One region of the Pseudocitrobacter sp. CD920760 genome, then DNA from elsewhere that is predicted to be linked to it. Evidence: predicted binding sites of a transcription regulator. Region 1 holds the regulator's gene; the other holds the start of a gene.
What was found. Region 1 encodes CRP, which controls carbon source genes, mostly activating them, when cyclic AMP is high. Its sites were predicted from a motif close to ATGTGANNNNNNTCACAT; they were not measured.

Region 2: a site for CRP is predicted at 2,245-2,262, ahead of AC1MKH_RS17295 (YfcZ/YiiS family protein). Genes of this name have one in related genera too.

The regions. Positions count from the first base shown of each region.
Region 1 is NZ_CM173490.1:4,766,103-4,770,318, reverse strand. Features, by position in the region: gene AC1MKH_RS22535 (YccS/YhfK family putative transporter) at 1-2,072, opposite strand, end outside; gene argD (bifunctional acetylornithine/succinyldiaminopimelate transaminase) at 1-4, shown strand, start outside; gene crp (cAMP-activated global transcriptional regulator CRP) at 2,121-2,753, opposite strand; gene AC1MKH_RS22525 (OsmC family protein) at 3,056-3,460, shown strand; gene AC1MKH_RS22520 (phosphoribulokinase) at 3,592-4,216, opposite strand, start outside.
Region 2 is NZ_CM173490.1:3,690,428-3,694,643, forward strand. Features, by position in the region: gene fadJ (fatty acid oxidation complex subunit alpha FadJ) at 1-382, opposite strand, end outside; gene fadI (acetyl-CoA C-acyltransferase FadI) at 382-1,692, opposite strand; gene AC1MKH_RS17295 (YfcZ/YiiS family protein) at 1,855-2,139, opposite strand; gene fadL (long-chain fatty acid transporter FadL) at 2,506-3,831, shown strand; gene mlaA (phospholipid-binding lipoprotein MlaA) at 3,894-4,216, opposite strand, start outside.

The DNA.
Region 1 (4,216 bases):
TTGATATGGCGGTTTAGCCAGATACCGTGCCGTGGCCGCTGACGCCATGCCACCGATGAAATGGTGTGCATGGTGTTGAGATGGCCCAGAATACGCTGGAGATGCTGTTCCATGGTGCTGAGTGGCCCGTGGGACAGCGTATCCGGCGACTCCATGATGTTCACATCCCCGCTGCTGCCCGATTCATCATACTCCAGACGTTGCTGGCAGCGTTGCAGGGCGACTTCACACGATTCCAGATAACGTTGCATCAGCTCCGGCGAGAGCGTGTCGTGCTCACGCGCCAGCGTGGTCATGGCGTTGATATGTTCGACGATGAACTGGCTGTGCGTCACCCACAGTTTCATATCTTCCAGATAGTGCGTATTAAAGCCCGGTTCCTGCATCGCCTGATTGAGCGAGTTAAACAAGGCGTTATGCGCCTGGTTGACGCGCATACGTTGATACGCCAGTTTTTCCGCGGAAGGGTCGTCACTCAAAATTAACTGGATCGCTTCCTGATCCGCTTCCAGCGCAGAGTGCGCATTTTTCCGCAGCAGGCCGCTTTGCCACTGCGGCCACAGCCACAGCATGCCGCCGAAGGCAATCAGGCAGCCAATAATGGTGTCGGCGAAACGCGCGACGATAAACTGCTCGCCGTTGAGCGTCAGCAATTGCAGGGTATATACCGCCGTAATGGTGAAACCCACCGTCGCCCAGCCGTAGCTTTTACGAATGATCAGATAGCTTATCAGGGTGATCACCAGCATCGCGGCCAGCGCAAACCCTTCCGGGAAGTGATAATGCAGTGTGGCGGCGGCAATCACCAGCCCCGCCAGGGTGCCCGCCGCACGGTGGAAGATACGCACGCGCGTCGCGCCGTAACCGTTTTGCGTCACCAACAGCACGGTCATTAAGATCCAGTAGGGTTTTGGCAGATGCAGCGCTGCGCCCATCAGGCTGGCGATGCTCAGCATCACGCTTAAACGTGCGGCATTACGCAGCGCGGGCGATTTCAGCGACAGATAGCTTTTCAGCGCCGGGAACAGCGGCAGACGGCGCTCTTTATCAGCCATCAGATTACGCGGATAAAGCGGACGCTGCGAACGCAACACTTTGGCGATGCGGCTGAAGTGCCAGGCGCAGAATTGCCCAACCGGGTTATCGGGATGCTGGCGGGCAATTTTCTCCAGCGCGCCAATTTGCTTATCCATGTTGAAGCGCGTCGGGAAGCGGTGATAGAGAATATCATCGGCCATGACCCGCAGGCGCGCGGCGACGGTTTGCGCGTTCCAGCGAATCACCGCTTCGGCGTGGCTGCGCTCGACCAGTTTTTGCACCTCTTCCGGCTGGTGCAGACTCACCGAAATGTGCTCCTGCAAATCCAGCCCCATCTGGAAGGCGCGCAGCAGGCGCTTGTAATCATTGTGCTGATTGGCCGCCAGCATGTGCATCTGCTGATAGCACTGGGAAATCAGATCGACCACTTTCTGCTGACGATTAAGCAACGGCGGCAGGGCGGTATTGGGGTCGGTATGTTGCGTCAGCAGGCTATATTTGGCTTCGCAGTACTCCGCCAGTTGGCGGTAAAGCAGGCTTAACGACTCGCGTAGCGGTTGTTCACGCCACAGCCAGAACCAAAACCAGTTGAACAACCCGTACCACAGCGTGCCGAGCGCGTAGATCAGTAACGGTTCCCAGATGGGCATATTGCCCGCCAGGCTCAGGGTAAAAATCGCGGCAATTAGCGAGGCCGGAAGCAATCGCCCGTGCAGGGCGCTGATTTCGGCGGTAACGCCCAGCACCATCGCCAGACCGGTGAGAATAAACGGCAGCGGGATATCATCGGCCAACAGCAGTTGCACAATCAGGCTGCAACCGGCGAACAGCGACCCACCGATAATCAGGCGTTTGAAGAAACGTTTATGGGGAGTATCCAGCCCGGCGATGTTGCAGCAGGCAGGCACTAAAGAGAACAGTAAGCCGTGTTGAAGCTGGCCAAGAATCAGGCCGACGGCGACCGGCAAACATAACACCAGCGTTTGCCGCAGTGCATAGTTGACTTCCGGATGGTAAATCAGCCTGCGCCACATACGAGACAAAAACGGCGTATTGCGCGAACAATACGCCGTCAGACGGGATTAACGCGTGCCGTAAACGACGATCGTTTTACCGTGTGCGGAGATCAGGTTCTGATCTTCCAGCATCTTCAGGATACGACCCACGGTTTCACGAGAGCAGCCGACGATCTGACCGATTTCCTGACGGGTGATTTTGATCTGCATACCGTCCGGGTGGGTCATAGCATCCGGCTGTTTTGCCAGATTCAGCAGCGTCTGCGCGATACGACCGGTAACGTCGAGGAACGCCAGGTTGCCCACTTTCTCAGAGGTGACCTGCAGACGGCGCGCCATCTGAGACGAGAGACGCATCAGGATATCCGGGTTAACCTGGATGAGCTGACGGAATTTCTTATAGGAGATTTCAGCCACTTCACAGGCGGTTTTCGCCCGAACCCAGGCGCTACGTTCCTGGCCTTCTTCAAACAGGCCCAGTTCACCGATGAAATCGCCCTGGTTGAGGTAGGAAAGGATCATCTCTTTGCCTTCCTCATCCTTGATGAGTACTGCCACGGAGCCTTTAACGATGTAGTACAGCGTTTCCGCTTTTTCACCCTGGTGAATCAGCGTGCTCTTCGATGGGTACTTATGAATGTGGCAATGAGACAAGAACCATTCGAGAGTCGGGTCTGTTTGCGGTTTGCCAAGCACCATGCGCGGTTATCCTCTGTTATAAGCTATCGCCAGCGGCATAAATCAGGCAGCCACTGGTTGAAATAATATCCTTCCCTCTACCTGGGAAGTTGGTCGTCAAAGATTGTCGCGACCAGTATGTGATGTCCTCTGCATACATGCAGTACGTTTATGTATCTCTGTAGCATCCCGACTGTTTTAGCATAGCTTTTGCCGTGTGTCTCCTGGTGTCTCGCTTCAGCATGACCCAGGTCTACTTCCGTTGCGAGATTTGTTATGTGCGCGTAATCTGACAATAAATTTGCAACTCTGGAGTGACAATTATGCAAGCGCGTGTGAAATGGGTTGAAGGGTTAACCTTCCTGGGTGAGTCGGCTTCCGGGCACCAGATTTTGATGGATGGCAACTCAGGTGATAAAGCGCCAAGCCCGATGGAAATCGTGCTGATGGCAGCGGGCGGCTGTAGCGCCATCGACGTGGTGTCTATTCTGCAAAAGGGCCGTTACGACGTGACCGATTGTGAAGTTAAACTGACGTCTGAACGCCGCGAAGAAGCGCCACGTCTATTCACGCACATTAATCTGCACTTCATTGTGACCGGCAAAGAGCTGAAAGATGCGGCGGTGTCCCGTGCGGTGGACTTGTCCGCTGAGAAATATTGTTCAGTGGCGCTGATGCTGGGCAAAGCGGTGAACATTACCCATTCTTATGAGGTGGTGGAGGGGTAAGTTGAGACACCCCTCACCCTAACCCTCTCCCGCAGGGAGAGGGGACTGACCGTGCGGTGTTCAGGTTCTGCGCTGATTTTCTCCCTCTCCCTGCGGGAGAGGGCCGGGGTGAGGGGCCCAGCCTGCACCCTTCACCCAATCTTCTTCCCTTCCATCAACCGCTGCACCAGCGGCGTCATGATCAATTCCATCGCCAGCCCCATCTTGCCGCCGGGCACTACCAGCGTATTCATATGCGAGATAAACGAGCCCTGCAACATCGCCAGCAGCCACGGGAAATCGATATTATCGAGATTGCGGAAGTGGATCACCACAAAGCTCTCATCCAGCGACGGAATGCCTTTGGCGGCGAAGGGATCGGAGGTATCGACCGTTGGCACACGCTGGAAGTTGAGATGCGTGCGCGAGAACTGCGGGGTGATGTAGTTGATGTAATCTTCCATCGAACGGACCACGGAATCCATCACCGCCTCGCGGGAGTGACCCCGCTCGCTGGTGTCGCGGATCATCTTCTGGATCCACTCCAGGTTTACGATTGGCACCACACCCACCAGTAAATCGACATGCTTTGCCACATCATGATGCGGCGTGACCACGCCGCCGTGCAGCCCTTCATAGAACAGCACGTCGGTCGGCTCAGGCAGCGGTTGCCACGGGGTAAAGGTTCCCGGCACCTGATTCCACGGCACCGCTTCATCATAGGTATGCAGATATTTTCGCGACTGTCCGGTGCCGCTGTGCCCGTACTCGCGGAAC
Region 2 (4,216 bases), 1.1 Mb from region 1:
AGACGCGCCCGTGACAGGCAAGCGCCAGCTCCAGCCCGCCGCCAAGGCACGCCCCGTGAATGGCGGCGATCACCGGGAGAGACAAGCCGTTCAGCTCCGCCATGATCTGCTGCCCCTGCCGCGCCAGCCCTTCGGCTTCCTGCGCGCTGGCACAGTTGCCAATCATGTTGATATCGGCCCCGGCAATAAAGTTGTCAGGCTTGGCAGAGGTAATCACCACGCCCTGAAGCGCTTTGTTGTCGCGAATTTGCTTGAGGATAGCCCGCACCTGCGTGCCAAACTCAGCCTTCAGGGTATTCATTTTCTCGTCCGGCACATCGATGGTAATTATGGCGACGTTATCCGGGCGAACGGTGAGAGAAAATGCGGATATTGTCGTCATTATTCAGCCTCCAGTACCATTGCCGCGCCCAAACCACCCGCCGCACAGGCGGTGACCAGGCCAAAACCGCCTCCCCGGCGGCGTAACTCATTGAGCGTTTGCGTGATCATTCGCGCGCCAGTGGCGGCAAAGGGGTGCCCATAGGCTATCGATCCGCCCAGAACGTTGAATTTGCTTTCGTCAATCTCACCGGTGGCCTGAGCACGCCCCAGCACGTCGCGGGCAAACCGATCGCTTGCGAGGCACTGAATATTCGCCAGCGTTTGTGCGGCAAACGCTTCATGCATATCAAACAACGTTAAATCTGCGAGGGTGAGGCCCGCACGATCGAGCGCCAGCGGCGTGGCCCATGCCGGGCCGAGCAGCATATCCTGCTGCACCTCAATGGCGGTAAACGCGTAGCTGCGCAGATAGCCCAGCGGCGTTAAGCCCAGCTCGCGGGCACGCGATTCGGTCATTAATATCACCGCCGCCGCGCCATCGGTCAGCGGCGTACTGTTGGCCGCCGTGACCGAACCATGTTTACGGTCGAATGCCGGGCGCAGTTTGGCGTAATCCGCCAGCGTCGAGGTGCCGCGTATGTTGTTGTCCTGCTCCAGCGGGTCGCGGAACGGCGGCGCGTAGGCCGTCATTACTTCATCCGCCAGTTTGCCTTCCGCCCACGCCTGTGCTGCCAGTTGATGCGAGCGATGTGCCAGCGCATCCTGCTGTTCACGCGTGATGTGGTACGTCTTCGCCATCTGTTCAGCCGTATCGCCCATCCGCAGGCCGGTAGAATACTCCGCAACCGCCGGGGGGACCGGCATCAGGTCGCGCAGCTTAAGGCGGGAAAAGAGTTTCAGACGCTGCCCAAGCGTACGCGCTTTATTGGCATCCACCAGCGTTCGCGCCAGCTTTTTGCTGACGCCAATCGGCAGCACGGAAGAGGAATCCGCCCCGCCCGCAATACCCGCGCGAATAGTCCCTGCCATCAGGCTTTCGGCCACGTTGGCGACCGCCTGAAAACTGGTAGCGCAGGCGCGACTAACGCTGTAGGCATCCGTATGCACGTTCATCCCCGTACCGAGGACAATTTCGCGGGCAATGTTTGGCGCTTCTGGCATCTGAACAACCTGGCCGAAGACCAGTTGTTCGATCATTTCAGGGGGAATTTCGCTACGCGCCAGCATTTCGCCCACGACCATTTTGCCGAGGTCAATCGCCGGTACGCCGTGAAAGGCGGTGGCCTGACGGGCAAATGGGGTACGTAAACCACTGACAATGGCAATGCGATCGCCCTGACGGGTGATAAGCGGTAATGCCTGACTCATAAAACTCCCCTGTTAAAAGATAAAACCAAAGTGGTCGGACCTGATAACAGTCTTAACTAATTTTTTACATTAAGCCAATCGGAGAGAGAGAAAAATGGGAGCTAAAACACACTGGAGGGGGAAAAGAAAACGCCCCTGCATCGCAGAGGCGTTTGGGAAGGATTAACGCAGACCCAGCTGGAAGATCAGCGTTTCTGCTTCGCAGGCAAAAACAAAATCGATATCCATCTGTACGCCGCCCTCAACGTCTTTGAAGACCGGGGTGATGACGCACGGATCGGATTCAACGCCACGCGCGCGTTCAGTCAGCGCAGCGAGTGTTTCTTCAGCTTCAGCGCGAGTTGCAAAAACGCGGCTATAGGAGGCTGTGCAATCGGAGTTGTCCATGATGGTACCAACATCCATACAGCAGCAAACCGGGGTTTCATCAGCACTGCATTTACTCATTGTAGATTTCCTCTGTATATGCACGCGAAGGTGCCAGATAAACGATGCCGTTATTTTACGCTCCCCGGAAAGCTCCCTCCAGTTGTTAATTATGCCAATTGAGATAAGTGACCGAAATCACACTTAAAAATGATCTAAAACAAAAATCACCCAAACAGATGAAGCTCGACCTCACCAAATTTGCTAACCAGATCCCGTTTCGGTGATCATCTACGTAAAATCTGAGAAACAATATTGCAACATCACATCTGGTCAGACCTATACTCTCGTCACTGGTCTGATTTCTCTGACGTAGTCCAGCCCCTACACTTCGCGCTTCTGTTACTACATGTAACATTTTTTGTATAAAAATAACTCAATGAGGTTATGGTCATGAGCCAGAAAACCCGGTTTACAAAGTCTGCTCTCGCAGTCGCAGTGGCACTCGTTTCTACCCACGCCTGGTCTGCAGGCTTCCAGCTTAATGAGTTTTCTTCCTCTGGTCTGGGCCGCGCCTATTCCGGTGAAGGTGCCATCGCTGACGATGCAGGCAACGCCAGCCGTAACCCCGCGCTGATTATGATGTTTGATCGCCCGACGTTTTCTGCCGGTGCGGTTTATATTGACCCGGATGTGAACGTTTCAGGCCGTTCGCCAACCGGCAACAGTCTGAAAGCGGATAACATTGCGCCTACCGCATGGGTACCAAACGTTCACTTCGTGATGCCTATCAACGATCAGTTCGGTTGGGGGGCTTCCGTAACCTCTAACTATGGTCTGGCAACTGAGTTTAACGACACCTATGCCGCTGGCGCATACGGTGGTACGACTGACCTGCAAACCGTGAACCTGAATCTGAGCGGCGCATACCGCCTCAGCAGTCAGTGGAGCTTCGGGGCCGGTGTTAACGCTGTTTATGCCCGTGCAAAGATCGACCGCTATGCGGGTGATTTAGGTCAGATCGTTGCAGGCTCTGGCGTGCTTCCTCCGGCTCTGGCAGGCCAGGTAGGCCAGATCCCGGCGGATACTAAAATCGCACACCTGAAGGGTGACGAGTGGGGCTTTGGCTGGAATGCCGGTATTCTGTTCGAACTGGATAAGAATAACCGTTACGGCTTCACCTATCGTTCTGAAGTGAAAATCGACTTTGATGGCGATTATAAGAGCGACCTGCCGTCCGCATATAACCAAATCCTCGGTAATTTCGGCCTTCCGGCAGGCACCAATGGCAGCACCACCAACGGTTCTCTGACGCTGAATCTGCCAGAAATGTGGGAAATCTCCGGTTACAACCGTGTGGCTCCGCAGTGGGCTATCCACTATAGCGCAACCTACACCAGCTGGAGCCAGTTCGAAGAACTGAAAGCAACCAACAGCAGCGGCACGCTGTTCCAGAAAGACGAGAACTTTAAAGACGCATGGCGCCTGGCGCTGGGTACCACCTATTACTATGACGATAACTGGACCTTCCGTACCGGTATCGCCTTCGATGATAGCCCGGTTCCGTCTAACTATCGTTCAATCTCTATTCCGGATCAGGACCGCCTGTGGCTGAGCGCCGGTACGACCTATGCGCTTAATGAAGATGCGTCTGTTGATGTGGGCGTATCCTACATGCACGGACAGAGCGTTAAATTCCAGGAAGGTCCGTACACCTTTAAATCTGAAGGTAAAGCCTGGCTGTTCGGTACCAACTTCAACTACCGCTTCTAAGTTTTCCCCAATAAAAAAGGTGAGCCTCAGTGCTCACCTTTTCTTTATCTATACCCTGCGATTTATTCAGAATCGATATCTTTCAAATCATCCTTAATCGCCTGGGCGTTCGGATTTTCTTCCGGTTTCAGCTTACCGCCGTTGGCGATAAAGTCGTGGCGCTGGAAGTAAGCTTCACGTACCAGAATGTACGGGTCAGAGGACTGACGCAGCAGGCCATCGGAGTCGAGCAACTGAGCTCGCGTTTCCACACCTTCCACCGCCCATTTACCGATAGACATGGGCCAGGTCAGCCAGGAGAGCACCGGATACAGCGTATCGGCCATATCGCCCCCCTCATCACGCAGGGTGAAACTTCCGTAGAACGGCAGTTGCATATACGGGC